Regions from separate parts of the Clostridium budayi genome, predicted to be linked through region 1. Evidence: a T-box and tRNA genes for the amino acid it is inferred to sense, from the RefSeq annotation. Region 1 holds a T-box; the other holds one or more tRNA genes.

The links. The T-box of region 1 lies ahead of serS (serine--tRNA ligase). A T-box ahead of a tRNA ligase gene usually reads a tRNA of that ligase, here a tRNA-Ser.
Region 2: it has a tRNA-Ser gene. The T-box ahead of serS (serine--tRNA ligase) is inferred to sense a tRNA for this amino acid. The anticodon was not compared.

What each region holds. Positions count from the first base shown of each region.
Region 1 covers NZ_AP042456.1:146,554-163,663, forward strand. Annotated here, with positions in the region: gene ACZ5TJ_RS00635 (HAD family hydrolase) at 1-305, shown strand, start outside; gene ACZ5TJ_RS00640 (MIP/aquaporin family protein) at 334-1,041, opposite strand; gene serS (serine--tRNA ligase) at 1,266-2,540, opposite strand; T-box leader at 2,604-2,816, opposite strand; gene ACZ5TJ_RS00650 (DUF1667 domain-containing protein) at 2,886-3,119, opposite strand; gene ACZ5TJ_RS00655 (FAD-dependent oxidoreductase) at 3,132-4,550, opposite strand; gene ACZ5TJ_RS00660 (3H domain-containing protein) at 4,585-5,094, opposite strand; gene ACZ5TJ_RS00665 (HD domain-containing protein) at 5,117-5,620, opposite strand; tRNA gene ACZ5TJ_RS00670 (tRNA-Ala) at 5,741-5,816, opposite strand; tRNA gene ACZ5TJ_RS00675 (tRNA-Ile) at 5,822-5,898, opposite strand; rRNA gene rrf (5S ribosomal RNA) at 5,906-6,022, opposite strand; rRNA gene ACZ5TJ_RS00685 (23S ribosomal RNA) at 6,078-8,986, opposite strand; rRNA gene ACZ5TJ_RS00690 (16S ribosomal RNA) at 9,241-10,757, opposite strand; gene gyrA (DNA gyrase subunit A) at 11,277-13,826, opposite strand; gene gyrB (DNA topoisomerase (ATP-hydrolyzing) subunit B) at 13,849-15,759, opposite strand; gene remB (extracellular matrix regulator RemB) at 15,814-16,074, opposite strand; gene recF (DNA replication/repair protein RecF) at 16,090-17,110, opposite strand, start outside.
Region 2 covers NZ_AP042456.1:293,100-310,209, reverse strand. Annotated here, with positions in the region: gene ACZ5TJ_RS01490 (carboxypeptidase M32) at 1-1,443, opposite strand, end outside; gene ACZ5TJ_RS01485 (hypothetical protein) at 1,469-1,645, opposite strand; gene glsA (glutaminase A) at 1,978-2,904, shown strand; gene ACZ5TJ_RS01475 (ABC transporter permease) at 2,957-4,222, opposite strand; gene ACZ5TJ_RS01470 (ABC transporter ATP-binding protein) at 4,222-5,136, opposite strand; gene ACZ5TJ_RS01465 (phosphohexomutase domain-containing protein) at 5,351-6,838, opposite strand; gene ACZ5TJ_RS01460 (pro-sigmaK processing inhibitor BofA family protein) at 7,100-7,348, opposite strand; gene ACZ5TJ_RS01455 (DUF2508 family protein) at 7,361-7,639, opposite strand; gene recR (recombination mediator RecR) at 7,836-8,432, opposite strand; gene ACZ5TJ_RS01445 (YbaB/EbfC family nucleoid-associated protein) at 8,591-8,929, opposite strand; gene dnaX (DNA polymerase III subunit gamma/tau) at 9,079-10,719, opposite strand; gene ACZ5TJ_RS01435 (hypothetical protein) at 10,954-11,571, shown strand; gene ACZ5TJ_RS01430 (thymidylate synthase) at 11,678-12,469, shown strand; gene ACZ5TJ_RS01425 (dihydrofolate reductase) at 12,469-12,960, shown strand; RNA gene ffs (signal recognition particle sRNA large type) at 13,176-13,440, opposite strand; tRNA gene ACZ5TJ_RS01415 (tRNA-Ser) at 13,443-13,532, opposite strand; gene lgt (prolipoprotein diacylglyceryl transferase) at 13,689-14,471, opposite strand; gene ACZ5TJ_RS01405 (nucleoside deaminase) at 14,464-14,943, opposite strand; gene ACZ5TJ_RS01400 (HlyC/CorC family transporter) at 14,997-16,247, opposite strand; gene ACZ5TJ_RS01395 (alginate O-acetyltransferase AlgX-related protein) at 16,382-17,110, opposite strand, start outside.

The DNA.
Region 1 (17,110 bases):
GATTATATTTAATAGCATATGAGGACGTTTATAATAAAGAAGTATATACTTTAGAAATATATAGTGAAAAATCATCAAAAGCTAAAGCTATTAAGTATCTAATGGAGCAATTTAACTTTAATAATCTTACATCCTTTGGTGATAACTTAAATGATATACCAATGTTTGAATTATCAGATGAATGTTTTGCAGTTAGTAATGCAACAGATGAATTAAAAAATATATCAACATCTATTATAGAATCTAATACAAATGACGGCGTTGCTAAATACTTAGAATCATTATATAAAAAAGAATCCTTATAAAAGGATTCTTTTTTTATTATATTTATATCTATACAAATAAAACCGCATATGCTAATGCACCAAGTATACCACCTATAATAGGTCCAACTACAGGTATCCATGCATAATCAAATTGGCTACCACCTTTATTTTTGATAGGTAATACAGCATGTGCTATTCTTGGTCCTAAGTCTCTTGCTGGGTTTATAGCATAACCTGTTGGTCCTCCAAGTGATAAACCAATAGCCCAAACTATAATACCAACTACAAATGGTGTAAGACCTGCAGTTATTTCGCTAGCTTGTGCGCCCATAATAGCAAATACTAATACAAATGTTCCTATTATTTCTGTAATTAAATTTGATATATTATCTCTTTTTGCTGGTATTGTTGCAAATGACCCTAAAATTGCATCTTTATCAGCAGTTTCTTCATATTGTAGTCTATATGTAATCCATACTAATACGGCTCCAACGAAAGCACCTAAAAATTGTGCTGATAAGTATATTGGAACTTCACCCCAAGGGAAAAGCCCTGCTACAGCTAGTCCTACTGTTACTGCTGGATTAAAATGTGCACCACTTGTTGCGGCAAATATATATACTGGTACAGCAACTGCGAAAGCCCATCCAGTTGTTATAACCATCCAACCAGCGTTTTCTCCTTTAGATTTTTTTAAAACAACATTGGCAACTACACCATCTCCTAAAAGTATAAGAATTAAAGTACCTAAAAATTCTGCTATAAAATGTGTCATTTATAATACCTCCTTAGTTGATTATATATATACATCTATATTCTATATATATAAATATATATAGCAATTTTTATGCAAACTTTTACATCGGCTGTATAACTCATATTAACTAGCATTGTAATCAAAATATAAATTGATAAAAATAGTACTTATTGATATTTTTTATCAATATTAACAAAAAATATCAAGATACCTTATTAGATATCTTGATATTTAAATTAAAATTATTTAATTATATCTACACCCATGTATCTCTTTAATGCATCTGGAACTCTTACAGTACCATCTTCATTTTGATAGTTTTCAAGTATAGCAGCTACTGTTCTACCAACTGCAAGACCTGAACCATTTAATGTATGAACGAATTGAGGTTTTTCCTTACCTTCTCTATATTTGATGTTAGCTCTTCTAGCTTGGAAATCTTCAAAGTTTGAACAACTTGATATTTCAACATATCTATTGTAACTTGGCATCCAAACTTCTAAGTCATATTTTAATGCAGCTGTGAATCCTAAGTCACCCTTGCATATTCTAACTTTTCTATATGGTAATCCTAATTCTTCTAATACTTCTTCAGCATCTCTAACTAATTTTTCTAATTCATTGTATGATTCTTCTGGCTTAACGAATTTAACTAATTCAACTTTATTAAATTGATGTTGTCTTATAAGTCCTCTAGTATCTCTACCAGCTGATCCAGCTTCTGCTCTAAAACAAGCTGAGTATGCAACATGCTTTACTGGAAGTTCTTCTGCATTTAAAACTTCATCTCTATACATATTAGTTACTGGAACTTCTGCTGTTGGTATTAAGAAGAATCCGTTATTTTCTACTTTAAATGCATCTTCTTCAAACTTAGGTAATTGTCCTGTACCTGTCATACTTGCTCTATTAACCATGTATGGAGGTAGTATTTCTGTATATCCATGTTCATCTGAATGTTTATCCATGAAGTAGTTAAGAACAGCTCTTTCAAGTCTTGCTCCTAATCCTTTATAGAAAGTAAATCTTGAACCTGCAACCTTTCCGCCTCTTTCAGCATCTAATATTCCAAGGTCTATACCTAAATCCCAGTGAGCTTTTGGTTCACCATTAAACTTTGGAGTTTCTCCCCATCTTTTAATTTCAACATTATCAGCATCTGATTCACCTTCAGGTACTTGTGGGTTTGGTATGTTAGGAATTCTAAGCATTATATATTCTATTTTTTCATTAACTGAAGCAAGGTTACTATCATGTTCTTTTATTTCATTTCCTAATTCCTTCATTTCAGCCATTATAGGAGCTACATCTTCTCCTGCTTTTTTTAATTTTGGAATTTCTGCTGAAACTTGATTTCTTTTACTCTTTAAAACTTCAACTTCACTTAATATATTTCTTCTTTCTTCATCTAACTTAACTAATTCATCTATTACAGATACATCAAAATCTTCTCCTCTATTAGTTAAAGCTAATTTTATTTCTTCTGGATTATTTCTGATTCTTTTTAAATCTAACATTTATTTTCCTCCTGTTATTTTATTATTTTTTACATATAAAAAGAGCCTATACTATCCCTTATAAAAAGGGACGAATAGACTCCGCGTTGCCACCCTAATTGATAAAACCTTAAAGGTTAATATCCTCTCTTTACAGATTTAACGATTCTTCACCGTACTGCTTATGTTCACAGTCCCTCCAAGGTGGATTCATTATAATTAAAATATTAGTTTACACCAAACCACTAACTCTCTTAAATATTAATTAAAACTACTTATCCTCTTCAACGGTTTATTATTCTAAATATGATTAACTCTAATATATTACATTTAAAGCTTCTTTGTCAATATTTAACTAAGCATTTTCTAGCCATTATCTACTCTTTTTGCACATACAATATCAATTCCTGTATTTAATATATTTTTACATATAATTTCTCCAGTATTAATTGGAGTGCTTATATATATTCTACCAATAACCTTAGAGAATTCCTTCCATAAAGATATATCTACTTTATCACTACTTTTTACAGGAACAACTTTATGTTTAATGTCGCCTTTTACTCTAACTATGCTTGTAAAAATATCTTTTCTACTCAAAGTTACTCACCTCTATACTTCATCAAATTCCTTTATTCTTCCTGATACAATTTTAGAGTTTTTAGAATTTCTAACTATTTCAATTGGACTCTTATCCATTTCTCTAGCTAATATTTTCATTATTTTTCTTATACAATAAGATCCATGACAATCTCCATATCCAGCCCCAGTTCTTTTTTTAACTCCTTCAACAGTTCTTGCACCAAGTGGTCTTCTAATACAATCTACAATCTCACCTTCACTAACGTTATTACAATTGCAAATTATATTACCATATCTCTTATCTAATTTTATAATTTCATTTATCTCTTCTCTATCTAAATCTCTGAATCTATAAAATTCTCTTCTTTTATCAATAAAGTTTTTCTTAGATGATGAGTTCATAAGGTCAACAATTGCTTCTCTTATACTTTGCGCTATTGCCGGGGCAATAGTCATCTTGCCGTAATGCTTTCCTGTAACTCTTATATATCCATTTTCTATATCACTATTATCTATTACCATTTCATCTCTTTTGTATGATTCTCTAATCATTTCACTAATCTTTTCTTTGTATATATTAGGTGTTATATGTTTACTGAACTTTACACCCTCATCTATACTTAAAACATTAGTATTCTTAACTCCTAGCATAGTTCCACCATTAATCATTGGAGAATTCATTACAAATGTTTGCTCATCTATAACATTAACAACAACTCTTTTTAGCTTACACTTAAGTTTCCCTTCCATTAGAAAATAATTCATCTTTTTAGGAATTGTATATTCAGCTTCTATAGATTCTAGTGTATTGTCACAAGTTTTATTATTTTCTACATAGAATTCATCTGGAATAGTATTTATTACTACTCTACATTTAAATCTATTTTTATTTGTAACAACATCAAAACCCTTATTTATTTTCTTTATGCTTATAACTTCTTCTTCTAATCTAAAGTTAACGCCATTATCCGCCGCAACTTCTGCATATGCTATTGATAAGTCATAAGGTGCTATTATTGCAGTATTTTTAGAGTATAGTGCTCTTTTAATATCAACTTCTAAATTAGGTTCTATATCTTTTATTCCTTCATTGTCTACTAATTTAACACCTTTTATTCCTCTTTTTTGAGCTGCTAAATACATTTCTTCAAGTTTTAGACTTTGCTCTTCAGTTGTAGCAATTCTAACATAACCTATCTTTTTATATGGGACATTAAACTTTTCACATGCTTCTTTTATAAGTATACTACCTATATTTTCCAAATCAGCCATTACAGCATTTGAAGTTTCGGATCCATCATAAACAATTGCAGTGTTAACAACAGCTATATCATCAGCCACATCATATCCTTTTTCAATTAATGCTATATTAAGGTTATATTTAGATAGCTCATATGCTACAGCACATCCAACTATACCTCCACCTAATATCAATACATCATAATCCATAATTACTTTATATACCTCCACATTTGTAACCACTTTAAGAAATAATAAATCTGCGTTCTTTTAGTTCCTTCTTAATTAACTCCATATTTTCTTCATTATCAGCTGATATTGTATGTATGTGTACTCCATTAGTTAATACTGATAATGGCTTAGCCTTATTATTTTCATATCTTTGAATAAAATTATTTAAGTCATTAAGATTTTTTATCATAAGTATTCCCTTTATCTCTCCATATAAAGGATGCTCTACTATTACATCTTCTATTATTCCACCATATTTAATTATAATTTCAAGTTCTTCTTCAATACGATTACTCTCATGACATACAGCCAATATAGTTCTAACTCTATTATCTTCACTTGTTATTATATAACCATCTGGTGTTGCTATTATTTTATTTCCCTTTGCTCTTAAAATAGCTATATCTTTAACTATTATCTGTCTTGTTACATTATATAGTTTTGCAAAATCAGTCCCTTTTATAGGAGTTAAACTTTCTATAAGTCTAACTAGTATATCTTCTCTTCTACTCTTTGAATCCATACTTCCCCCTCAATATTTATATTTAATTCATGTTATCACACTTTTTTATTATCTCAAGGTATTTATTATTTTCTGTATAACTTTTCTCATGATGTCTTGCTATAGCTTCTAGAAACTCATTATCATAAGAACTTATTTTTTTTAAAATTTTTGCACTTTTTAATGGATGATTATAATAAGTGTCTACCTTTTTTATATAAGCATAATTTTTTAGTTTTCCTTTAGTAAATCGATCTAATAAAACCATTATAGATTTTTCAAATACATTTAAAGGATTTCCGCACTTACCAACATCGTGAAGTAATGCAATTTTAGCTAACTTTTTTTCATTTATATTATTATTACCTTCTCTTGCCATATTAATAGCATCATTACATACTCTTACGCAATGATGTTTCTCAGAAGTTTTCAATTTATTGAAAGCTTCTTTTTCTTCTTTATTTAAATATTTTGAAATTATATTACTATCAACTTCTTTTAAATTTGAAGTAATTGCCCAATAAAATTGTTTAATTCTATATCTCATACTTATTCCTCAATAATTTAAAATTTAACTTCATCTTATTTTATAATACCATTTACTTTATACATTATCAATTTTAGAACAACAAAAAAAGCTATGAACATTAGTTCATAGCTTTAAATATGGTGGAGATAAAGAGATTCGAACTCTTGACCCCCTGCGTGCAAGGCAGGTGCTCTCCCAACTGAGCTATACCCCCAGAAATGGTGGACCTTCAGGGACTCGAACCCCGGACCTACCGGTTATGAGCCGGTTGCTCTAACCAACTGAGCTAAAGATCCTCATTGGACCTGGCAACGTCTTACTCTCCCGCACAGTCACCCGTGAAGTACCATCAGCGCTATAGAGCTTAACTTTCCTGTTCGGAATGGGAAGGAGTGTTTCCTCTATGCCATCATCACCAGATATCAGAGTGTTCTCTGAAAATTGCATATGAATTTTTGTTGATCATCTGTTTTTATTGGTCAAGCCCTCGACCTATTAGTATCAGTCAGCTGAACATGTTACCATGCTTACACCTCTGACCTATCAACCTTGTGTTCTTCAAGGGGTCTTACTAGCTTATGCTATGGGAAATCTCATCTTGAGGTGGGCTTCACGCTTAGATGCTTTCAGCGTTTATCCCTTCCCGACTTAGCTACCCAGCTATGCTCTTGGCAGAACAACTGGTACACCAGAGGTCAGTCCATCCCGGTCCTCTCGTACTAAGGACAGCTCCTCTCAAATTTCCTACGCCCGCGACGGATAGGGACCGAACTGTCTCACGACGTTCTGAACCCAGCTCGCGTGCCGCTTTAATGGGCGAACAGCCCAACCCTTGGGACCTACTTCAGCCCCAGGATGCGACGAGCCGACATCGAGGTGCCAAACCTCCCCGTCGATGTGAACTCTTGGGGGAGATCAGCCTGTTATCCCCGAGGTAGCTTTTATCCGTTGAGCGATGGCCCTCCCACGAGGTACCACCGGATCACTAAGCCCGACTTTCGTCCCTGCTCCACTTGTAGGTGTCGCAGTCAGGCTCCCTTCTGCCTTTGCACTCTACGAACGATTTCCGACCGTTCTGAGGGAACCTTTGGGCGCCTCCGTTACTTTTTAGGAGGCGACCGCCCCAGTCAAACTGCCCACCTAACAATGTCCTGTCACCAGATTCATGGCGTCCAGTTAGAATTCCAGTAATATCAGGGTGGTATCCCAAGGACGACTCCATCAGGACTGACGTCCTGATTTCCCAGTCTCCCACCTATCCTGTACAGATAATACCGAAATTCAATGCTAAGCTACAGTAAAGCTCTACGGGGTCTTTCCGTCCAATCGCGGGTAGCGAGCATCTTCACTCGCACTACAACTTCGCCGGATTTGCAGTTGAGACAGTGCCCAAGTCATTACGCCATTCGTGCGGGTCAGAACTTACCTGACAAGGAATTTCGCTACCTTAGGACCGTTATAGTTACGGCCGCCGTTTACTGGGGCTTAAGTTCACACCTTCGCTTACGCTAAGTGTTCCCCTTAACCTTCCAGCACCGGGCAGGCGTCAGCCCCTATACATCAGCTTTCGCTTTAGCAGAGACCTGTGTTTTTGCTAAACAGTTGCTTGGGCCTATTCTCTGCGACCTACTCTCGTAGGCACCCCTTCTCCCGAAGTTACGGGGTCAATTTGCCTAGTTCCTTAACTGCAATTCTTCCGCCGGCCTTAGGATTCTCTCCTCATCTACCTGTGTCGGTTTGCGGTACGGGCACTACTTCTCTCTCTAGATGCTTTTCTTGGAAGCATGGAATCAGATACTTCGGTTCCGTGGAACCTTCCCCATCACGCCTCAGGATTGTTAAAGCGGATTTGCCTACTCTAACTCCCTAAACGCTTAGACTAACATCCAATAGTTAGCACATCCTATCCTTCTCCGTCACACCATCGATAATAACGATTATAGTGGTATCGGAATATCAACCGATTGTCCATCACCTACGCCTTTCGGCCTCGGCTTAGGTCCCGACTAACCCTCAGCGGACGAACCTTCCTGAGGAAACCTTAGATATTCGGCCTGTAGGATTCTCACCTACATCTCGCTACTGATGCCAACATTCTCACTTGTAATCAGTCCACCGCTCCTTACGGTACGACTTCAGCCCGATTACAACGCTCCTCTACCGCTCACACTAAGTGTGAACCCGTAGCTTCGGTGGTAAGTTTAGCCCCGTTACATTTTCGGCGCAGGATCTCTCGACTAGTGAGCTATTACGCACTCTTTCAATGAGTGGCTGCTTCTAAGCCAACATCCTAGTTGTCTTAGAAATCCCACATCCTTTCCCACTTAACTTACACTTTGGGACCTTAGCTGACGATCTGGGCTGTTTCCCTTTTGACCATGGATCTTATCACTCACAGTCTGACTGCCGGATTAAAAGTATGTGGCATTCGGAGTTTGATAAGGTTCGGTAAGCGCTATGCCCCCTAGCCCATTCAGTGCTCTACCTCCACTACTCACATGTCCGACGCTAGCCCTAAAGCTATTTCGAGGAGAACCAGCTATCTCCGAGTTCGATTGGAATTTCTCCGCTATCCACAGCTCATCCCATGCTTTTTCAACAGCAACGTGGTTCGGTCCTCCACGAGGTTTTACCCTCGCTTCAACCTGGCCATGGATAGGTCACCCGGTTTCGGGTCTACGGCATGCAACTAGTCGCCCTATTAAGACTTGGTTTCCCTTCGGCTCCGTACCTTAAGTACTTAACCTTGCTACATACCGTAACTCGTTGGCTCGTTCTACAAAAAGCACATCATCACCCTCATAAGGGGCTTTGATCGGTTGTAGGCACACGGTTTCAGGTTCTATTTCACTCCCCTCCCGGGGTTCTTTTCACCTTTCCCTCACGGTACTGCTTCACTATCGGTCATCAGGTAGTATTTAGCCTTGGGAGGTGGTCCTCCCTGCTTCCCACAAGGTTTCACGTGTCTCGTGGTACTCTGGATCAGAACTTTAGGCTTTCTCGTTTCACCTACGTGACTATTACACTCTACGGTTTAACTTTCCAGTTATCTTCGGTTACAATAGCTTCCTAAGTTAATGTTCTGTCCGCAACCCCAAAGATAAATCTTTGGTTTGGGCTCTTTCCTTTTCGCTCGCCGCTACTAAGAAAATCGATTTTTCTTTCTCTTCCTCTAGGTACTTAGATGTTTCAGTTCCCTAGGTTACCCTCATATAGCTATGTATTCACTATATGATACATGGGGTTAACCCATGTGAGTTCCCTCATTCGGAAATCTCCGGATCTCTGGCTATGTGCGCCTACCCGAAGCTTATCGCAGCTTATCACGTCCTTCATCGGCTCCTGATGCCAAGGCATTCACCATGCGCCCTTTGTAGCTTGACCTATTTAGTCATTTATATCAAAATTATTACAATTCAGATCTAACAAAGAATAGTATTTGTAAAAATACATTTTTTCTTGGCTTGTTGTATCAACAATTTATATTCATATGCAATTTTCAAAGAACATTTTATTTTGAGAAACTTGGTTTCTCAAAATTGAACAGAATTTTCATTAAACCTTCTTTTAAAGAAGAAATCCGAATTTCGAATTTTTTATTTACCAGTTAATCATCTTGTTAACTGAATTCTCCATAGAAAGGAGGTGATCCAGCCGCAGGTTCTCCTACGGCTACCTTGTTACGACTTCACCCCAATCGCTGACCCTACCTTAGGTCGCTGCCTCGCTTACGCGTTAGCTCACGAACTTTGGGTATTGCCAACTCTCATGGTGTGACGGGCGGTGTGTACAAGGCCCGGGAACGTATTCACCGCGACATGCTGATTCGCGATTACTAGTAACTCCAGCTTCATGTAGGCGAGTTTCAGCCTACAATCCGAACTGAGACAAGTTTTGAAGTTTAGCTCCACCTCGCGGTATTGCATCTCTCTGTACTTGCCATTGTAGCACGTGTGTAGCCCTAGACATAAGGGGCATGATGATTTGACGTCATCCCCACCTTCCTCCTGGTTAACCCAGGCAGTCTCGCTAGAGTGCTCAACTTAATGGTAGCAACTAACAATAGGGGTTGCGCTCGTTGCGGGACTTAACCCAACATCTCACGACACGAGCTGACGACAACCATGCACCACCTGTCACTCTGTTCCCGAAGGAACTTCCCCGATTAAGGGTAATGCAGAGGATGTCAAGTCTAGGTAAGGTTCTTCGCGTTGCTTCGAATTAAACCACATGCTCCGCTACTTGTGCGGGCCCCCGTCAATTCCTTTGAGTTTTAATCTTGCGACCGTACTCCCCAGGCGGGATACTTAATGCGTTAGCGGCGGCACGGAAGGAGTTGATACCTCCCACACCTAGTATCCATCGTTTACGGCGTGGACTACCAGGGTATCTAATCCTGTTCGCTCCCCACGCTTTCGAGCCTCAGCGTCAGTTACAGTCCAGAGAGTCGCCTTCGCCACTGGTGTTCTTCCTAATCTCTACGCATTTCACCGCTACACTAGGAATTCCACTCTCCCCTCCTGCACTCTAGATTCCCAGTTTGGAATGCAGCACCCAGGTTGAGCCCGGGTATTTCACATCCCACTTAAAAATCCGCCTACGCTCCCTTTACGCCCAGTAAATCCGGACAACGCTCGCCACCTACGTATTACCGCGGCTGCTGGCACGTAGTTAGCCGTGGCTTCCTCCTTGGGTACCGTCATTATCGTCCCCAAAGACAGAGCTTTACAATCCGAAGACCGTCATCACTCACGCGGCGTTGCTGCATCAGGGTTTCCCCCATTGTGCAATATTCCCCACTGCTGCCTCCCGTAGGAGTCTGGGCCGTGTCTCAGTCCCAATGTGGCCGATCACCCTCTCAGGTCGGCTACGCATCGTCGCCTTGGTAAGCCATTACCTTACCAACTAGCTAATGCGCCGCGGGTCCATCTCATAGCGGATTGCTCCTTTAATTGCTGTTTCATGCGAAACTGCAATGTTATGCGGTATTAATCTCCCTTTCGGGAGGCTATTCCCCTCTATGAGGCAGGTTACCCACGTGTTACTCACCCGTCCGCCGCTAATCCGTTTCCCGAAGGAAACTTCATCGCTCGACTTGCATGTGTTAGGCACGCCGCCAGCGTTCGTCCTGAGCCAGGATCAAACTCTCAATAAAAAGTTTAATCTGTTAACTCATAAAACTTACTTTAATAAAAGAATTGCTGGTTTAAATGTATTCTATATATTCTGTTCAATTTTCAAAGACCAAATTTACTTCGTCGCCCTCAAGCGACTATTAAATCTTATCACCGTTTCAACATCTTGTCAACAACTTTTTAAAAACTTTTTTCAAGTTTGTTTCGTTGTTTCCGTGTCGTCATCAGCGACGAGATTTATATTATCATATATATCATTCTGTATAATCTATATTATCTTTATTTTTATAATTTATATCTATATTTCTCTATATTTCTTTTAAATACTTATTATTTCTAATAATGATACGCCTGGCAAAGAGTATATTATTTTTTTATGTACTTACTATATAAATTAATAAAAATCACTCTTTTAAACTATAATTACACTATAAAAACTTTGTATTCTATACTATAAAAATATAGTTATTTAATATATTTTCTAAAAAATAATAGGCCCATAGCACAAAAATTTGTACTACGAACCTATTTATTAAATATTATTCATCATCTTCACTTGCTCTATCTAAAAGCTTATCTAATGAATTATCATTAGCCTCTTCTGAATTAACTTCTGATTTTTCATCTACAACTAATTCAGTTTGAACTAATTCCTCTTTATCATCATTTCCATCGCTAGTTATTTTAGTGATTGTAACTACTTGTTCTTCTTCAAGAGTTCTCATTAGCTTAACTCCCATAGTAGCTCTTCCTGTTACTGAAACATCTTCTATGTTTATTCTTATAGCAACACCACTATTATTTATAAGCATAAGTTCATCTTCAGCCTTACACATAGTAGCTCCAATTAACTTACCTGTTTTATCATTTATCTTGTAAGTTAATAATCCTTTACCGCCTCTATTTTGGACTTTATATTCACTTATTGGAGTTCTCTTACCAAATCCATTTTCACTAACTACTAATAAATCTTCATCATCAACAGCTATATCCATACATACAGCTATATCATCATCACTTAAGCTTATCGCCTTAACACCTGATGCTGTTCTACCCATTGGTCTAACATCTTGTTCATTGAACTTAATAGCTAAACCATTTTGAGTAACCATTATGATATTAGCATCTCCTCTTGTCATCTTAACTTTTAGAAGTTCATCTCCTTCTCTTAAGTTAATTGCAATAAGACCATTCTTTCTTAAGTTCTTGAATTCGTTAAGATTAGTCTTCTTAACTATACCATTCTTAGTTCCCATAAATAGATATCCATTTTCATAAACATCATTTACAGTTAGAACTGTTTCTATTCTTTCATCTGGTTCTATTGCTATAAGATTTATTAAATTAGTTCCCTTAGCTGCTCTTCCAGCTTCAGGTATTTGATATCCTCTTAATTTGTATACTCTACCTCTATTTGTGAAGAATAGTATATCTGAGTGAGTTGATGTTACCATAACATGTTCTACGAAGTCATCTTCCTTAGTAGACATTGCTTGTATTCCCTTACCCCCTCTTTTTTGAGCTGAGTATACATCTGATGAAATTCTCTTAATATAACCTGAATGAGTTAATGTAATTACGATTTCCTTCTCTTGAATTAAATCTTCTACATCAATTTCATTTACATTAGTTTCTATCTTAGTTCTTCTTTCATCATTATATTTATTTTTAATTTCTATTAATTCTTCTTTTATTACTGAAAGAAGCTTTTCTTCACTTGCAAGAATTGATTTTAAATATTCAATTTCTTTCATAAGTTCAGCATATTCTTCTTCAATTTTATCTCTTTCTAATCCTGTAAGTCTTCTAAGTCTCATTTCAAGAATAGATTGAGCTTGTTTTTCTGAAAGATTAAATCTTTCCATAAGAGTATTTTTAGCTATTTCTGAAGTCTTTGATCCTCTTATAATATTTATGACTTCATCAATATTATCTAAAGCTATTCTTAATCCTTCTAAGATATGTGCTCTAGCCTCTGCCTTATTTAATTCAAATATAGTCCTTCTAGTAATAACATCTTTTTGGAAGTTAATATAATGACCTAGTATTTGTTTTAAGTTAAGTATTTGTGGTTCATTATCAACTAATGCAAGCATAGTTACACCGAATGTATCTTGCATCTTTGTGTGCTTGTATAGAAGGTTTAGAACTACATTAGGATTTGCATCTCTCTTAAGTTCTATAACGATTCTCATACCTTCTCTATCAGATTCATCTCTTAAGTCTGATATTCCATTTATCTTTTTATCTTTAACTAAATCCGCAATATTTTCTATAAGTCTAGCTTTATTAACTTGATAAGGTAATTCTGTAACAACTATTCTATGTCTGTTGTTTTCCTCTTCTATCTCAGCTTCTGCTCTAACGATAACTTTACCCTTACCTGTTTCGTAAGCTGATCTAATTCCTGACTTACCCATTATAGTTGATCCTGTTGGGAAATCTGGTCCTTTTATTGCAGTCATTAAATCTAAAACTTCAGCTTCTGGATTATCTATAAGCATTATTGTTCCATCTATAACTTCACCTAAGTTATGTGGAGGTATGTTTGTTGCCATACCAACTGCTATACCTGATGATCCATTTACTAAAAGATTAGGGAATCTTGAAGGTAGTACTGATGGTTCTTTTTCTTCACCATCAAAGTTTGGAATAAAATCAACTGTATTTTTTGTTATATCTCTTAACATTTGACTTGCGATTTTATTCATCTTTGCTTCTGTATATCTCATTGCCGCAGCGCTATCACCATCAACTGATCCAAAGTTACCGTGACCATCTACTAGCATATATCTCATTGAGAAATCTTGAGCCATTCTAACTAAAGCATCATATACTGAAGAATCACCGTGTGGGTGATATTTACCAAGTACTTCCCCAACTATTCTGGCACATTTTCTATAACCTTTCTCAGGCGCTAATCCTAATTCTTGCATTGAATAAAGAATTCTTCTGTGAACAGGTTTTAATCCATCTCTAACGTCTGGAAGCGCACGACCAACTATAACACTCATGGCATAGTCAATATAACACTTCTTCATTTCGTTCTTTATATCTACGGGTATTACTCTTCCCTCATTAAAACTCATGTACTTCACCTCATATTTAGTACTAAATGTCTAAGTTACTTACTTGCTTAGCATTATCTTGAATAAATTCTCTTCTTGGTTCAACTTTTTCTCCCATAAGTATAGTGAATATTTCATCTGCAGCCATAGCATCTTCTACAGTTGCTTTTAGTAATATTCTTTGTTCTGGATCCATTGTTGTTTCCCATAATTGAGTTGCATTCATTTCTCCAAGACCTTTATATCTTTGAATATTAGTTGAATTATCTTTTCCACCAATCTCGGTTAATATGTTATCAAGTTCTTGATCTGAGTAAGCATAGTATTCTTTCTTAGATTTTGCAACTTTATATAATGGTGGTTGTGCTATATAAACATGACCGCCATCTATTAATTCTCTCATGTATCTGTAGAAGAAAGTTAATAATAATGTTCTTATGTGTGCTCCATCTACGTCGGCATCTGTCATTATTATTATTCTGTTATATCTTATCTTTGATATATCAAAATCCTTTCCTATACCTGCACCAAAGGCTGTTACCATTGATCTTATAGTATCTGAATTTAAGATCTTATCTAGTCTTTGTTTTTCAACGTTCATAATCTTACCTCTTAGTGGTAATATAGCTTGGAATTTTCTATCTCTTCCTTGCTTTGCTGATCCTCCCGCTGAGTCCCCTTCGACTATGTAGATTTCACATTCCATAGGATCTTTTGATGAACAATCTGCAAGTTTACCTGGAAGTGCTGATCTTTCTAAAACAGTCTTTCTTGTAAGTTCTCTTGCCTTTCTTGCTGCATCTCTTGCTCTAGCTGCCATTAATGCTTTATCTATTATAATCTTGGCTATTGCTGGATTTTCTTCTAAGAATGTTCCAACACCTTCACCAACAACTGAATCAACTATTCCTCTAACTTCACTATTACCTAGTTTAGTTTTTGTTTGTCCTTCGAATTGTGGTTCACCTATCTTAACTGATATTACACATGTTAAGCCTTCTCTTATATCTTCACCTGAAAGATTTTTATCATTTTCTTTTAAATGCCCAAATCTCTTTGCATAATCATTAAATACTCTAGTTAATGCAGTTTTAAAACCAACTAAGTGTGTACCACCTTCTATAGTATCTATATTATTTGCAAAGGTAAAAATATTTTCAGTATAGCCATCATTGTATTGAAGTGCTACTTCAACCATTATGTCATCTTTTAAACCTTCTACGTATATTGGTTCTTCATGTAATGGTTGCTTATTTCTATTTAAGTAAGTTACGAAAGATTTTATACCACCTTCATAATGATATGATTCTTCTTTATCGTATCTTTTATCTACTAACGTTATATTAATTCCTTTGTTTAAGAAAGCAAGTTCTCTTAATCTTTGTGAAAGAATTTCAAAATCATATATTAATTCATCAAAGATTTCTTTATCAGGTTTAAAGTAAACTGTTGTACCAGTACTATCACTTACTCCGATTTCTTCTAGATCAGTAACAACATTTCCTCTTTTATATTCTTGTCTCCAAACCTTACCTTCTCTTTTAACTGTTACTCTACATTCTTCTGAAAGAGCATTAACAACAGATGCACCAACCCCGTGTAGACCACCTGATACTTTGTATCCGCCTCCACCGAATTTACCACCTGCATGAAGAACAGTCATAATGACTTCTACTGTTGGTTTACCCATCTTAGGGTGCATACCAACTGGCATACCTCTACCGTCATCTTCTACTGTTACTGAGTTATCTTCGTTTATTGTAACTCTAATATTTTTACAGTATCCAGCAAGTGCTTCGTCTATACTATTATCAACTATTTCGTAAACTAAATGGTGTAATCCTCTTGAACTAGTACTACCTATGTACATACCAGGTCTTTTTCTTACAGCCTCTAGTCCTTCAAGAACTTGTATCTGATTTTCATCATAACTTTGTTTTTTTTGTTCCAACATAGATTCCTCCTAAATATTTATTTTTTCCTGTCTTATTGAAGGTTAATATTGGACTTACGGATTATACTCCAAATCTGTTCTTTTAGTTAATGTTGATGAAGAAATAGGTGATAAATATATCTTACTTTTCTTATCAACTTCAGCTATAACAAATGATTTTGGTTTATCATCTGTTATTCTTTCCACAAATCCATCTTCTTCTGCCATTCTTAAAAATTGAATTGTATCAGAGCTATACATTGTTGTCTGTAAATCAAATATTCCAATAACATCTTTTATTGGAACTACAACATTTTCTCCTAAGTGTAAAAACATTTAGAATTCCTCCTTTTATTTAGAGACTTTTCCCTCTTTTACTTTAAATAGCTTTGAATCTTTATCTAAATAATCATTCAAATCTTCAATTCCAGTACAAGTTATTATTGTCTGTATATCCCCAATTGAACTTAAAACGTATCTTTTTCTATTAAAATCTAATTCCGATAATACATCATCTAATAATAAGACTGGATATTCTCCTGTTATTTCTTTTATAATCCTCAAAGATGCAAACTTCATAGTAAGTACAGCAGTTCTCTGTTGACCCTGTGAACCAAAGCTTTTCGTATCAACATTGTTTATATAAACAGAGAAATCATCTCTATGAGGTCCGTGACTTGTTATACCTTTTTCTAAATCACGTTTTCTGTTTTTTCTTAATGTTTCATAGAATTCATCTTGGATATTATCAAGATTCCTTATGGTAGAATTGTATTTAAACTCTATATTTTCCTTACCTGAAGTAATTTCCTTATGTATATCTTCAGAATACTGGTTTAGAGATTTTAGATAGGACAATCTTCGTTCAATTATGTATGATCCAAAGTTAGCTAACTGAAGATCATATATATCTAGCATTTCTAAATCTAGATTTCTATTTTTAAGTACACTATTTCTCTCATTCATCACTTTATTGTATTGAACTAAATTGTAGTAGTACTTAGAATCTAATTGGCATAGTTCCATATCTATAAATTTTCTTCTAATCCCTGGTGAATCTTTAATTATCTTTAAATCTTCTGGTGAAAACATAACAACATTAAAAGTACCAAAGAGCTCTCCAATTTTACTTATCTTTATGGAATTTACCTTAATAATTTTTTTACCGTCCTTTAGGATGTTCATATCAATTTTCTTATCTAATCTATTCTTACCAACACTAATACTTACAAACGAGACATCTCCATTCCAATTTATAAGTTCTCTATCTCTTGATGTTCTATGAGATTTAGCAAAAGCACAATAATATATTGCTTCTAAAATGTTAGTTTTACCTTGAGCATTATCACCCATAAAAACATTGACATGCTTT
Region 2 (17,110 bases), 150 kb from region 1:
ACAGTTTAATTCCTCATTAGTTATATTTTTTATTAATTCACTTGGTGAATATAATGCAGCACTCTTATGAACATTCTCATAAAGCCACATCTTAACTCCACCAAATTCTCCATTTCTTATATCATCATACATTCCTGTATATTCTTTTTCCATCTGATGAAGAATTTGAGCACCATATATATTACCTAATGCATAACTTGGAAAATATCCAAAGGATCCATCTGACCAATGCACATCTTGAAGAATTCCTTCACTATCATCTTTTGGTTCTACGCCTAAATACTCTTTGTATTTTCTATTCCATTCTTCTTTTACATCGTCTATATCCAAATCCCCATTTATAAGAGCTTTCTCAATTTCATATCTAATAATTATATGAAGACTGTATGTTAATTCATCAGCTTCTGTTCTTATAAGAGATGGTTTTACATAATTTATAGCTTCATAAAATTCTTCTAAATTTAAATGAGCAAATTCTTTAAACTCATATTTTAAAAATGGGAAGAAGTATTCCCAGAATTCTTTACTTCTACCTAATATATTTTCATAAAATCTTGATTGAGACTCATGTATACTCATAGAAAGATTTGTATCAAGTCCTGTTCTTTGTAGTTTATCTGGAACACTTTGATCAAATATACCATGACCACCTTCATGAATTGAACTAAATAGAGCTGATGTAAAATCATCATTACTATAATTAGTTGTTATTCTTACATCTCTATTTCCAAAGCTTGTTGTAAATGGATGAATACTTTCATCTATCCTTCCATATTCAAAACTATAACCCATTTTCTTTAATACAAATAAAGCAAACTTTTCTTGAGATTCCTTATCAAAGTTTCCAATAAAAAAGCTTTTATCAACTTTTTTCTTGCTATTTTGTACTTTATTTAATATTTCAATTATTCCATACTTAAGTTCACTAAATATTTTATCTAGTTTTCTTACAGTAAGTCCTTCTTCATACTTATCTAATAAAGTATCATATTTGTTATCTTTATATCCTAAGTACTCTACAAACTCTCTTTGAAAATCTATCATCTTTTTTAGATGGGGCTTAAATATTTCAAAATCCTTTTGTTCTTTAGCCTCTTCCCAGGCATTTTCTGATAGAGCCTGAGCCACTACATATTCTCTATATCTATCTTCTGGAATCTTTTTTGTTTCATCATAATCTTTTCTAGCATGTTTTACTATTAATTTATCTACTTCTGATAATTCATCTGTGTCTTTAAAATAATCTAAAAGTTCTCCCATTTTATCTGAAGTTTTCATTTTAAATATTTCACCTGATAAATATTCTATAATGCCTGACCTTTGTTCTATCGCTTTCTTAGGCATTTTAGTTTGTGTATCCCAATAAATAATCTCTAATGCTGAATTCATTTTAGATATATCTTCAATATATCTTTTTAGCTCATTTAATTTCTTTTCTTTCATAACCCTCAATTACACCTCCTTAAATTTAATATTCAGGCCCAAAATATAATACGGATTCTGTTTCTCTACAATATTTAGTTATCATACATTCGCTTAATTTTCTTGGACATTTAAAGCAAACGCATTGTAAGTCCTTTCCATCACAATTACCATTTTTCTTTTCTGGACATTCTGCACAATTCACCGCAATTCCTGCTGACATAAAAACACTCCTCTTTTCATTTATATAATCATTATAACAAACAAATTAATATGTTTTTTTTAAAACTTTTTAATTTATTAACTTATATATTTTCATTATAACCCTATATAAAATATTCATATCCTCCTAACTATCTTGCTTTGATACATGTATATTTAAATGAAAATTCCCTTAATGCACTTTTCATTTAAATTTTTCATTCTTATTATTTTTACAAATATATGCAGATATTCATAAATAGTTTGTTGAATAGTAAAATTTAAAGTGCTATGCTTTGGGCAAACACTTAAATATGCAAATATACAAAATAATGGCACGAGGTGATTTTTGTGATTAGTAATAGCGAATTAGAAATTTTAGTAGAAAAGAATAAAAAGTATATTAAAGATGGCCATGTGGCAACATATATTCCTGGACTCGCAACAGTGGATTCTAATCAATTAGGTGTTGCAATTTATGACTTAAATAGTAATAAAGAGCTCTTTGCAGGTGATTATGATAAAAGATTTGCTATAGAAAGTATTTCTAAAGTCCCTACTCTTATTCTTGCAACCTTAGATAATGGTTTAGATGAAGTGTTTGAAAAAATAGGCACAGAACCTACAGGTTTTCCTTTTAATTCAATTATGAATATGCAGATAAATCGTAGTAAAAAACCAACAAATCCATTTGTAAATGCTGGCGCTATAGCTACAACTTCATTAGTTAAAGGTAAAGATACAGAAGAACGCTCTGCTAGAATTTTAGATTTCTTTAAAAAGATTATGGGTGATGATGGCGTAAAACTAAATACAGAAATTTATTTATCCGAAAAAAGAACCGGTGATATTAATAGATCTCTTGCTTATTACATGAAAGGTAACGGTATGTTAGATGGGGATGTTCCAGACATACTAGACACATACTTTAGACAATGCTCTATGGAAGTAACAGCTATTGGACTTGCTAGAATGGGTGCTGTCCTTGCAAATGAAGGGGTCTGCCCTTGGAATAATGAAAGATTATTCCCTGTAAAAACAGCAACAGTTGTTAAATCATTAATGGTTACTTGTGGACTTTATGATGAATCTGGTGCATTCTCAGTTCATATTGGTATACCTTCAAAGAGTGGTGTAGGTGGAGGAATTCTTTCATCTGTTCCTAATAGGTGTGGAGTTGGATTATTTAGTCCTAACCTTGATAAGCAGGGTAATAGTGTAGCTAGTATGAAACTACTTAAAGATATTTCTGATAAATTAAACTTAGATATATTTAGATAATAATTTATATAAAAAATATTCCACTTATCTTTTGATAAGTGGAATTTATTTTTTATGCTAACATATCTCTCTTTGTAAATACAAAGTGAGCAATTATATATGAAATTATTATAGTTCCAATCATAAGTCCTATTCCAAGTTGCAAGCTAAAGTTAACATTATTATGATACATGAATGCTATATCTCCCGCAAGTACTGATGGTGTATTACCATAGCTTAAAAAACTTAAGTGTGCATATTCAGCAATCTTTGAACTTGCTGCTGGTAACATTACAGCTGCAACGGAAACTATAACAGATACTGCCATTGTTATCATACTACTTTTAAATAATGAAGATATCATAAATATAAATGCACAACATGCAATTATAAATAATATTTGAAGTAAGAATCCTTTAAGTACTAAATCTCCCATAGTAGTTTGATATCCTGAACCTGCAACTAACTCTAGTTGTTTATGTCCTTCTTTAATTAGAACTTCTTGATTTATAATATATTTTTGTCCTAAAGTAACTGGCATCTTAACTGCATCAAATCCTGTAAATGCTCCAACTATTCCAAAGGCAGCTAACTCAACACCACATATCATTGATACTACTGTAAGTACTATTGCAATAAACTTAGAAAGTAGAACCTTTGCTCTTGATACCGGTTGAACTAATAAGAATTTAACTGTAGCTGGAGTACATTCTCCTGATATAATATCACTCATAAATACTGCAATACCTGCAACTAATATTCCCATACCTAGTATCATCATAATTTGAACTGCAATATTGCTTGGGAAGAACTCCCAACTATCTATTGGTTCAATATTATTGTCTAAATAATATTGATTTTTTGAAATTTGTTCTTCTAAACTTTTTATAATATCCTTATTTTCGTTACTTTTAATTGATTCCGCTTCCTTAATTTGTGCTTTTAAATCAGTTATTTCAGATTTAACTTCCTCTCTCCAATCAACATTTTCTGGTGATTCAATTTTCTTTTCTTGAATTTTTATTTGTGCTTCTAATTCTTTAATTCTTTGTTTATCATAATTAATTTGTTCTTTAATATTATTTGTAGTTTCTTTATCTAATCTACCACTTTTAATCTCTGACTCTGAATTATTAATACTTTCATTAATCCAACCTATTTCACGATTCATATTTTCAATTTGGCCTTGTGGAGAGTTCCAGTGTTCCATTTGGTTTGCACTTACTTTTCCCATACATATAAATCCAATTATTGCAACAGTAAATAGACCAAATACTATCCATGTCTTAGATCTTCTTGATATTTTTATAAGTTCATTTTTTACTAAAGTAAATAACATTATCTTATACCCCCTTCCACAAGTTCCATATATCTTTGTTCTAATCCTTCTCTATTTCTATAAATCTCTTCTACTAATACATCCGATTTTACTAAGGCTTTCACAAGTTCTGGAGTTGTTCCTGATTGGACTACTATATTTATTCCTGCTTCGTTTATTTCTGATGTAAGTACAAATGGTTGATTTCTTAATATATCTATAACTTTTTCTTTATTACTTGAAGTAACTAAAGTTAAACTTTCTTTTTCTGTTCCAGTTACTGCATCATTCATATCTTCTACAGCTTTAATAACACCATTATTTATAAAAGCAACTCTATCACAAAGTTGTTGAACTTCACTTAATATATGTGAAGATACAAATACAGCCATTCCTCTTTCTTTAGCTGCTTGTTTAACTATTTTTCTAAAATCTATAATTCCTGATGGATCAAGTCCATTTGTTGGTTCATCTAGTATAAGTAGTTTTGGATTTCCTATAAGTGCTGCTGCAAGCCCAAGTCTTTGCTTCATTCCTAAGGAATATTTCTTGACTTTATCGTTTATTCTAGCTTCTAATCCAACTAACTTTATAAGGTCTTGAACCTCTTCTTTAGATACTCCTCTTATTCTAGCAATTTGCATAAGATTTTCTCTTCCTGAAAGATATTTATAAAGTTCTGGATTTTCAACAACTGCTCCAACATCTTTTAAAGCTTTTTCCTTATTATTTTTAAGATTTTCTCCGCATATTTTTACTTCCCCAGCAGTAGGAAGTATAAGTCCTACAAGCATTCTTATTGTAGTTGTCTTACCTGCACCATTTGGACCTAAGAAACCGTATATTTCCCCTTCTTTAACCGAGAAGTTTAAATCTTTTATTATTTCTCTTTTACCAATAACCTTTTTAAGTCCTTTGACTTCTAAAACATTCATTGTTTACCCCTCCAATATTTTCTATATTTTAATGATAACTGCAAAATCTTAATTTTAAATTGTACTATTTCTTATTAATTTCTTAACAAATTCTTAATATCAGTATCATATTTAGGTAAATAAGAAAAAACGTGATATTAATTTTAAGATATTTAAAATTAATATCACGTTTTTATTATGTGAAAAGCTAAAAACTAAACTAGTTAAGTTTTATCTAAAATTGTAATTTGTAGTTTGCTAAAAATTGTTTAATAAACTCTTCTATATTTTTTACTCCATCTTTTACATCTGACTGTATATTAAGAGCAAGTAAAGGTTCATGTAATGATAATCTAAGTAAAAACCATCCATTATGCTTTTGAGAATCGCATATTACCCTAACCCCTTCATAATTTTTCTCTGGTAATTTAAATTCATCGCTATTCTTTATACATTCTTCTAGGTCTTTTAATATTCCCTCTCCAAAATCTCTATAATTTTCTCTATCTATATTTATTCTGTATTCGATACTTTCTAGTGGTTCTTCAAGCTCTTTTATGAGCTCACCTATATCTTGTCCTTTTTCTGCTAACTTCGCAACATAAACTAATATCTTTGATACTAAAAATGCACCATCATCTAAGAAATAATTTTCTTTTATAGCGGCATGTCCAGATGTTTCTATTGCTAAATGACATTCTTCATTCTCTTCATTAAGTCTTATGCCTTCATTGATTACATTTTTATATCCTCTTTTAAATCTATGATGCTTTCCGCCTAATTTTTCTATAAATCTACTAAGTCCATCTGTTGTTATTGAATCAGTTACTATTGATGAACTTGGATATTCGTTAAGAATTATAACTGATATTAATGCAATAAGAGCATCCTTATTAATAGGATTACCATACTTATCAACTATAGCAGCCCTATCTACATCTGTATCAAATATTATTCCAAGATCACTTTTATTTTTAATTACAGCCTTACAGATTGACTCTATTGCTTCTTTATTTTCTGGATTTGGAATATGATTTGGGAAGTTTCCATCAGGATTTAAAAATTGACTTCCTTTAGTGATTGCTCCAAGTTCTTCTAATACTTTATTTGCAAAAAATCCGCCTGAACCATTACCGGCATCAACAATTATGTTAAGACCTTCTAATGGCTTGTTATAATTTTTTTTACTATCTACTGCTGCTCTTATCTTATCTACTAATATCTTTGAATAGTCATCAATTAATCTTTTAGCTTCTAGTCTACCATCATTACTTTCTTCTAAAGTATTATTAACTGAAAGATTTATTATTTCATCTATATCCTTTTTGTCCACTCCGCCATCTTTAGTGAAAAATTTCAAGCCATTATAATAATAAGGTAAATGACTTGCTGTTATCATTATAGCCCCATCACAATTATAATCTTCCATAACAGTTGTCATAAACATCGCTGGAGTTGTTGCCATTTTGCAATCGTATACTTTAGCTCCATAAGCTAATAAAGTGTTTATTACTTCTTTTTTAAAGTCTTCTCCAGATAATCTTGAATCACATCCAACAGCCACTTTTAACTTCTTCTCTTTTTTATTATTTTGTAGCCATTCATAAAAACCTTTAGATATAAGTCTAACTTCATTTACAGTAAGATTTACAGGTCTTTCTTTATTATCTAAAGATACTCCTCTTATATCTGTTCCATTTTTAAGTTCATGTAATCTTTCCATTATTCGCTCCTTACTAGAGAGGGTCATGTTATTATTTATATAATATATGACCCCTCATTCCTCTTTTGTTACTCCTATCCCCAGAAAACCTTTTCAGAAAGGTGATAAATAAGAGTTAACCCTATACATAATTAATATATAACATTTTGTAAATGTTTTCTACTATTATTTAAATAATATTTAATAATAAATAAAAAAGAAAGATAGTTATCATTAACTATCTTTCTTTTTACTCATTTTTCACCGCTCATCTTTAAGCTATTAAAAGAATAATTGGAATATTATAAGTATTACAATTCCAGGTATACCAAGTATACCTGCTATTAAAGCATTTATTATATTTATTGGTATAGAAAAATCAAAGTATACTCCTACCATATTTACTAAGTACAGCATTACTACTCCAAGTATTCCATTTAATAATAATTTTATTGGCCATTTTAATAGCTTAATAATTACATACAGAATAACTAGTCCAATTATTCCATATATAAGTAAGTTCATATCCATAATACACCTCATCTATTCAGCAAACTTAATATTTTTCGATAAAATATAGTTTCTGTTTACTGTAATTCCTCTTTGTTTTGCTAAAGTCATTAAGTGAGAGTATCTTTTTCTTGCTGCTTCTTCTGCATATATTGCAGCTTCAATCAATAATGGATCATCTACACTATCAAAGACACTTTTAGCTGCCTGAATTTCTAATTTAGTCTCATCTATAGCTTTTAATATTCTTGCATTTTCATGATCCCCATTTAAGACACTCTTAATGTAATCCACTAAAATATCCTTACTCATACATAGCCCCCCAAATATATTACTCTTACTATAAGTCTATCCAAAAGTACAAGCTAGTATACGAATTTTAGGAAATTTTTAGGAACATATTTTTAATAACTTCATAACCTATTATTATAAGAAGCTTTTCACTCATTCTCAAACAAAACTTCTAACTCCCATCTATATTGGAGACTCATTTATTTGAGTCTCTTTTTTATATTTGAGTTCTTCCTTCTAACGCTTTTGAAAGTGTTACTTCATCTGCATATTCTAAGTCTCCTCCAACTGGAATACCTGCAGCTATTCTAGTTACCTTAACATCTAGAGGCTTAAGAATCTTTGCAATATACATTGCTGTTGCTTCTCCTTCTATATTAGGATTTGTTGCTATTATTACTTCTTTAATCTCTTCTTTCATTCTTGCAACTAATTCTCTAATTTTAATATCTTGAGGTCCTCTTCCTTGCATTGGAGAAAGATTACCATGAAGTACATGATAAAGTCCATTATATTCTTTTACCTTTTCCATTGTCATTATATCCTTTGGCTGTTCTACTACACAAATAGTACTCTTATCTCTACTTGGATTAGAACATATTGCACATGGATCTGAATCTGTGAAGTTTCCACATACTGAACAATATTTTATTGTTCCTCTAGCTTTAACTAGAGCGTCTGCAAATTCTTTAACCTCATCTTCTGGTAAATTTAATATATGAAGTGTTAATCTTTGAGCTGTCTTTTGACCTACACTTGGTAATTTTGCGAATTCTTCTATAAGTTTTTCTATTGCAACTGGATAAAATTCCATCACTTCTCTCCCTTTCAAACATATAATTCTATATTTAAATATTTAATTGTAGTCTTTAGTTTAATACAATTATTTCAAATTATCAATTATTATAATCTTAATTTTAAATAATAAAAGAGTCAGTTTAAAACCGACTCTTAAAATCTAAATTTAACTTATTAGAATAGTCCTGGTATGTTCATTCCACCAGTTACTTTACCCATTTGGTTTGCAGTTTCTTGTTCTGCTTTTCTTAATGCTTCATTTACAGCACTTAATACTAAGTCCTCTAACATTTCAACATCATCTTCATCTACTACTTCTGGTTTTATGTTAATAGCTAATATATCTTTTTTACCATTTGCAGTTACAGTTACAGCTCCGCCTCCAACTGATGCTACAAATTCTTTTTCTTCAAGCTCTTTTTGCATTTGCTCCATTTGCTTTTGCATTTTTTGTGCTTGTTTCATTAAATTATTCATTCCTCCCATACCGCCTGGGAATCCGCCTCTTGCCATATATATTTCCTCCTTAATAATAAAATCTAATTTTAATTATATAGCATTTTTTATGACTTTACTATACATAACATATTAGTATTTAATTATCTATACTTATTTTATAATTTATGCTTTATCTAAAATAATGTACCTTAATTTATAACCTATTATTCATCAATTATCTCTAAAAATTCGTCACCTATCATCTCACTTAACATTTCTTCTGTAGGCTTATTTTCATGAGATCCTTCTAGAACTGTAAATTTTACTCTTACATTATTTCTTAAAACTTCTGAGAAAACTTCATTTACTAACTTATTGTTTTCTGGCTTTTCAAGCCTATTTTTATTAAATGAGTATTCATCAGTATATTGAACATTTATTACTCCATTTTTACACTCTACAGGTTTTCCTGTTGTAATTGAAGCGTATAGTATCATAGCTCTTCTATTTTTAAATTCTTCTAATATATCTTTCCAAGCTGATTTTACTATTTGTAATGTTACGTCACTTGAAAGATTTAAGTCAGCCTCTATTTTGTTCATAGCTTCCTCTGGAGTAGTTTGACTACTTTGCATTGGCTTTTTTAAAGTATTTGCACCTTGTAGATTTGCACTTGCATCTCTACTTTGTGCATTTTTGACTACTTGAATCTTTCCAGCCTTTATAGCTGATTCTAATCTATTTAATCTACCAAGTATTACTTCATTTGATGTATCATACTCTATTTTGCAAATCTTTATTATTGCAAGCTCTAAATATAATCTTGCTTGTTTTGACATCTTTGCATTATTTTCAGCTTCTTGAAGTATTCTTATACTTCTCATAATCTCTTCTACTCTTATTCTATCGCCTTGTTCTTTTATTAAAGCAATATTTTCAAGAGACATATCAAGAACTTCTTCAGGATTATTAGTAACTTTAATCATTAAAAGATTTCTATAATGAGCTATTAAATCTTTAATAAATAAAAATACATCTTTTCCTGCATAAACTATTTTTTCAATTATAGTCATTGCTTTTTCTATATTTCTCTCTATTGTAGCCTCTGTTAGTTCAAATAAATACTCATTAGTAACAAGTCCAAGCATTGAAACAACTTCATCGTAATCTACATTTCCATCTCCCATTGCAATTGCTTGATCTAATATACTTAATGAATCTCTCATAGCACCATCTGAAACTCTTGCTATAAGATCTAAGCTTTTATCTTCTGCAAATACACCTTTATTTTCAACAATTTTTCTAAGTCTTGCTGTTATTTCTGTATTATTTATTCTTCTAAAATCGAATCTTTGACATCTTGAAAGTATTGTTATAGGAAGTTTTTGCGGATCTGTTGTTGCTAATATAAATATTACATTTGCTGGTGGCTCTTCAAGAGTTTTAAGGAATGCATTTACGGCTCCTGTTGATAACATGTGAACCTCATCCATTATATATACTTTATATTTAGCTTCTTGAGGTGGATATTTAGAATCTTCTATAATATCTCTTATTTTATCAACCCCATTATTTGAAGCAGCATCAAGCTCTGTAACATCTATTGCTAATCCTTCATTTATCTTTTTACACATCTCACATTCATTGCAAGGTTCTCCATCTTTTAAGTCAAGGCAATTTAAAGCCTTTGCAAATACCTTTGCTGTTGATGTCTTTCCTGTTCCTCTAGTACCACAGAAAAGATATGCATGTGCAATTCTTTCGTTTAATATTTGATTTTTAAGTGTTGTTGTTATATGTTCTTGACCTATTACATCTTCAAATGTTTTTGGTCTCCACTCTCTATATAACGCTGTATATGCCAAGGTTTTGTCACCTCTTTTTCTAAAGTTAAATTCTATATTAATTATACAATAAATAAATTAATAAAACTACGTATAAACAGTTATTAGTAATTATGCCCCTTTATTATTGTTTTCAATAATAATATTATATTTTTATGTCAAATAACATAATATTTTTTTAAATTTAGTTTACATCTAATAAAATTAAATAGTTTAATGCTAATATTTTTATATAAAATAATCGAGGTGATTAACATGAAGAAAAAATTGCTTCCTATGCAAAAAAATCATTTAATATATTTTGTAGTAGGAATACTAGTTGCAGTATGTTCAGCTATATTTATTTATTATTCCGTTTCAAATAATTACTTAATAAATTTTAATCCTAAAATATTAAAGAATTTTGCAAAATCACTTGCAACAATAGCTGAAATAGGATTTTTCTTAGCAATTGGTTTATTTCTTCTTAGATTTATAATTAAAAATTTAAATCAAAAAGGAGTAAATATACTAGATAAAGTATTAAATAAAGTTCATATAGATATTCCAAAAGAAGTTCAAAGTGAATTTTTAGAGAACACTATATTAGCAAAGGTTAGAAAAATTTTATTAAACATATCTAAAATTTTTCAAAGATTTCATATAATAATAGCTTTATTAGCTCTTTCAATAATACTACTTCATGCTTATATATTCTTACATTTAGGATTCAAGTGGACAATAGGATATATTTTTGGAGTTTTAGCTGTTCTTGATTTAGCTTTAATGCTTATAACTGGCATTTTTAGAATTTTTAATAAAAGTATCCATGCCCATAAAGCACTTGGGTTAATATTTATAATATTAATGTGTTTACACATAGCGTTAGTTTAAATTTGAACTAACGTTTTTTATTTTTTATAGTTTTTATTTTTTTTAACTACTTAATACTAATAATATGATAAAATAATATGAAATGAAACGAGAGGAGATTTTTTAAATGAGCTTATATGATAATCAATATCTTGACATTGTAGAAAAGATTTTAGAAAATGGATACTATGACCAAAACAGAACTGGAGTGGCTACATATAAACTTCCACATCAAATAATGCAATTTGATTTAGAAAAAGAATTCCCTATTCTTACAACTAAATTTGTGGCTTTTAAAACTGCTGTAAAGGAACTTTTATGGATATATAAGGACCAATCAAACAGCGTTAAAAAATTACAAGAACAAAACGTTAAGATCTGGAATGAATGGATGATGGAAGACGGAACTATCGGAACATCTTATGGATGGGTTGTTAAAAAATTTGATCAATTAGATAAATTAATAGATGCCCTTAAAAATAATCCTCAAGATAGAAGAATGATGATAAATCTATGGCAAATTCCATATCTTGATACAGGTGCCCTTCATCCTTGCTGCTTCTTAACTATGTGGGATGTAACAGATGGAAGATTAAACTGTATGCTTGTTCAACGTTCAGGTGATATTCCACTAGGAGTACCTTTTAATACAAGTCAATATGCTGTACTTGTACATCTTTTAGCACAAGTAACAGGATTAAAGCCTGGATTATTTACTCATGTTATAAATAATGCTCACATTTATGAAAATCAAGTTGAAGGAATGAAACTTCAATTAACTAGAAAAGATGAAGCATATGAAGCTCCAAAACTTTGGATTAATCCTGAGATTAAAGATTTCTATGACTTTACACCAGAGGACATTAAACTTGTAGACTACAAACACCATAAAGCAATCAAAATGGAGGTATCAGTTTAATGTTATCAATTATTGTTGCTACAGCTTCTAATAATGCAATAGGAAAAGATAATAATCTTTTATGGCATATTTCAGAAGATCTTAAAAGATTTAAAGAAATAACTTCAGGGCATAAAATTCTTATGGGAAGAAAAACTTTTGAGTCTCTTCCTGGAATACTACCAAATAGACCTCATATAGTTTTAACTAGAGATACTAACTTTAAAGTAGATTCTGATAAAGTTACTGTACTTCACAACTTAGATGAAGTTATAAATAATTTTAAAGATTCAGATGAAGAAGTATTTATAATTGGTGGCGGAGAAATTTATAATTTACTTATGCCTTATGCAAAGAAGTTATATTTAACAAAAGTTAAAAAGGAATTTGATGCAGATACATATTTTCCACAGATTGATATAAACGAATGGGAAGTTATCCACAAATCTGATGATAAAACTGATGATAAAAGTGGATTAATTTTTGAGTTTATAGATTTTATTAGAAAATAAAATTAAACTACCCTATATTACTAGGGTAGTTTTTTATTTTTATAACAAGAAAAAGAGGGTTCTTTATAAACTTAATAGTCTATAAAGCTCCCTCTCTTTCTTATCCTATTGTTTTGTATCCTATATTGTTAATCCTATTGAAGAGTAACCTAATTTAATTAATTATTTTATTGAATATAATCTATATTTGAATATTCAAAATTTACATTAAAAAACCGTGCACCCCGCTTCGACAGTAGTTTATATGCGTTACCTATGCAGTTAGCTCAGGCCAGATTGATCCACGGCACACGGAAGGAACCACTTATTGCTGCTTCCTTCCGGATCTGACAAGGTTCATGGGCTCCCGTTGCGTGGGACCCAGCCATCAACACCACTTACATAGGGCAGGCCATACAAACTAAAGCCTCCCCGAGGAATTCGATCCTGCTGTAGCGGATTGCAGGTTACAGGGCACCGCTAACTCCCCATCTAGCACGGTCTGGCGGAGAGAGTGGGATTTGAACCCACGGTAGAGTTTCCCCTACACACGCGTTCCAGGCGTGCTCCTTCGACCACTCGGACATCTCTCCATAAAAGTGTTAAATTTATTAAAGCTAAATAGCTTATTTGTTTAAGATTAATATACAATTCACATCTTAAACTGTGAATTCTCTATTAATACTTTCTCATTCTAACACAAATATTATTTTAGTTCAATAGTTAAGTGAACTATTCATTTCACTTACTTAGTTATGAATATTTTCCCTTTTTCTTTTTAAAATACAAATTATAAATATAACTCCTAAAATCATTAATCCTAACGATATAAGCTCTGCTACTCTAAAGCCCATAAACATTAAACTATCAGTTCTAAGTCCTTCTATAAAAAATCTTCCTAGAGAATAAAGTATCATGTAAGAACTAATTACAATACCTTCATATCCTTTTTTAAGCTTATTTAATATTATAACTAATACAATACAAACTAATACATCCCAAATAGATTCATATAAAAATGTTGGATGATAATATTGTCCATTTATATGCATTCCATTTTGAATAAAATTAGGAAACTTTGATATAAATTCATAAGATACTATGCCTCCATGCGCTTCACTATTCATAAAATTTCCCCATCTTCCCATTGCCTGAGCAAGTATTATTGATGGTGCAACTAAATCCGCATAAGTTAAGAAGTTTATCTTTTTTATTCTTGTATATATGTATGCCGCTAGAAAAGCTCCTATAAGCCCTCCATGTATAGCAAGCCCACCTTGTCTTATATTAAATATATCAACTAAATTATCTTTATAATTATTCCACTCAAATATAACATAATATGCTCTTGCTCCAACAATAGCCCAAGGAAAGCAAACCAAAAATAAATCAATTAATGTATCAAAATTTAGATTTTTTCTTTTTGCATTAAAATACGCAAGTATAAATGCCAATATAACTCCAATTCCAATTAGAATTCCATACCACATAACTTCAAATCCAAAAACTTCAAATGCAACTGGATTATTCATCATACCCCTCCCCTTTCTTCTTTAGAAGTTTATTTTCTTTTCTACGATTTTTAAAAAAATTTGTTATTATATCACTACATTCTTTATTATAAAGCCAGTTAATATTTAAATATGAATTTAAATATCTATTATTTACCAAATCAACAATAGAACCACAGGCCCCCATATCCCGATTGAAAGTTCCTATATGTAATTTTGATATCCTGCTTTGCATTATTGCTCCAGCGCACATAGGACAAGGCTCTAAAGTTACATACATTTCACAACCTGTAAGTCTCCAATCACCAGTATTTCTGCAAGCCTCTTCTATTGCTATTATTTCTGCATGTGAAATTACACTTTTATTATTTTCCTTTAAGTTATGTCCTCTGCCAACTACTTTATCATCTTTAACAATTATTGCTCCAACAGGAATTTCACCAAGTTCTAGCGCTTTATAACCTTCTTTAATTGCTAATTCTATATATTCCAAAAAAAATCACCACGCTATGATTATGTTAAAAAAGGACAGTTTATCTGTCCTTTTTAAGTATATATCCTTACTTTCATAATTCTATTTTTTTCAACTTCTTCTACAACAAATCTTATTTTACCTATTGTAACTTCTTCTTGCGCTTCAGGAATTCTTCCAAGTTCTCCTATAACAAGACCACCAACAGAATCAAATTCTTCTGATTCCATATTAACCCCTATAAGATCACTTATATCGTCGAGTCTAGCACTTCCTTCTACTATATATTCATCTTCTTTAATTACTTCAATCATTTCTCTTTCTTTATCATATTCATCTTCAATATCTCCAACAATTTCCTCAACAACGTCTTCAATTGTTACGATACCAACAGTTCCACCATATTCATCAAGTACAACTGCCATATGATTTCTTGATTTTTTCATTTCATTAAATAATTCTGTTATTTTCTTAAATTCAAAGGTATATAAAGGTTCTCTCATATAATCAGTAACTTTAAATTTACAATCTCTTTTGTCAGCTATTATAAGATCTTTTACATTAAGTACACCAACTATATCATCTATAGTATCATCATATACTGGAATTCTTGAGAATTGATCTTCTTTTATTACTTTAAGTATATCCTCATATCCATCATTAACATCAATAGCAGTTACATCTACTCTTTGAACCATTACATCTTTAACTTGAAGATCTGCAAAGTCGAATACATTAAATATCATTTCCTTCTCAACATCTTCAAGTACACCTTCTTCTTCACTAACGCCAACCATTGTCTTAAGCTCTTCCTCTGTAATAAATGGTTCTGTTGCTTTTGGATCTCCTCCAAATAATCTAATAAATACTGATGAAATAGCAGTAAACATTGCAACGAATGGCTTAAATATAGCTACGCAGAATTGTATTGGTTTGCTTACTTTAAGAGCAACTTGCTCTGATTTTTGCTTTGCTATAGATTTTGGAGTAATTTCTCCAAAAATAAGTACAAGTACAGTCATAATTGCAGTGGCTACTGCTACAGCACTTTCACTACCGTTAAATATTTTTACGGCTAATGATGTTGCAATTGCTGATGCACCTATATTAACTATATTATTACCTATTAAAATAGCTCCTAAAAGCCTATTTGGATCTTCAATTAACTTTTCTACCAATTTAGATCCTTTTACACCCTCTTCAACCATATGTCTTATTCTTATCTTGCTTAGAGACATAAGAGCTGTCTCTGACATTGAAAAAAATCCAGACAATACAAGTAAAATTACTAATAGAATAATTTGCCCCGTATAACTAGAGTCCAAAAATTATCACTCTCCCATAAATTGTAATTTTATAAATATATTATTTTCAATTATATCATATACAAAAAAAATTATATATATTCTTTTATATAAAAAGGAGCAATAATAATTTGCTCCACTTTTATAAATAAACACTATTTAAAATCAAAAGTTTTCATATTTGATAAAGATCCTGGATAATACATCATTATAACTATATCAGGATTATAATTTTTTATATAATCGTACTCCTTACCATTATAATATCTAAGATCGAGCACTCTAGTTTCTTTAGCACTTAAACTTAAATATGATGCAACAGGAAGCACAAAAGAGTCCTTTAATATAAGTATTTTTTTATTGTTATTTACTTTATTATTTATTATTCTAAATTCATTATCTCCACCTAAATAAGATGCATATTTATTTTCATAAATATCTCCCTTTAATAAAGATTTTTCTATTATGGTATTTTCAAAGTTTCCTTTTTTTGTTTTCATAACTTTACTGTCATTATTATATTTTGTAACTGTAAGGTTTGTATCAAATTTTGGTATATACATATTAAAATCATCAACTTCTGTATAATACTTACCAACTCTTTTTCCTTGACTTCCTACAAAACTTTTATTGTAATTAATCTCTTTATAATTATTTATATCCCTATTTATATTATCTTTATCTAAACTCATTCCATAGTCTGAATTAAGCTTGTTTATTAGTTCCCCTGTAGCCCAAAATCCAGTTTCAGGCTTCCAATGATGATCTGTTTTAAAGAATGCATCTTTATAATCTATATTATCTTTTTTCATTTCTTCTCTTAAATCTAATGTATTTATATTATTTTCTCTTAAGTTTTTTAAAAAGTTGTCTGCTACCTCATT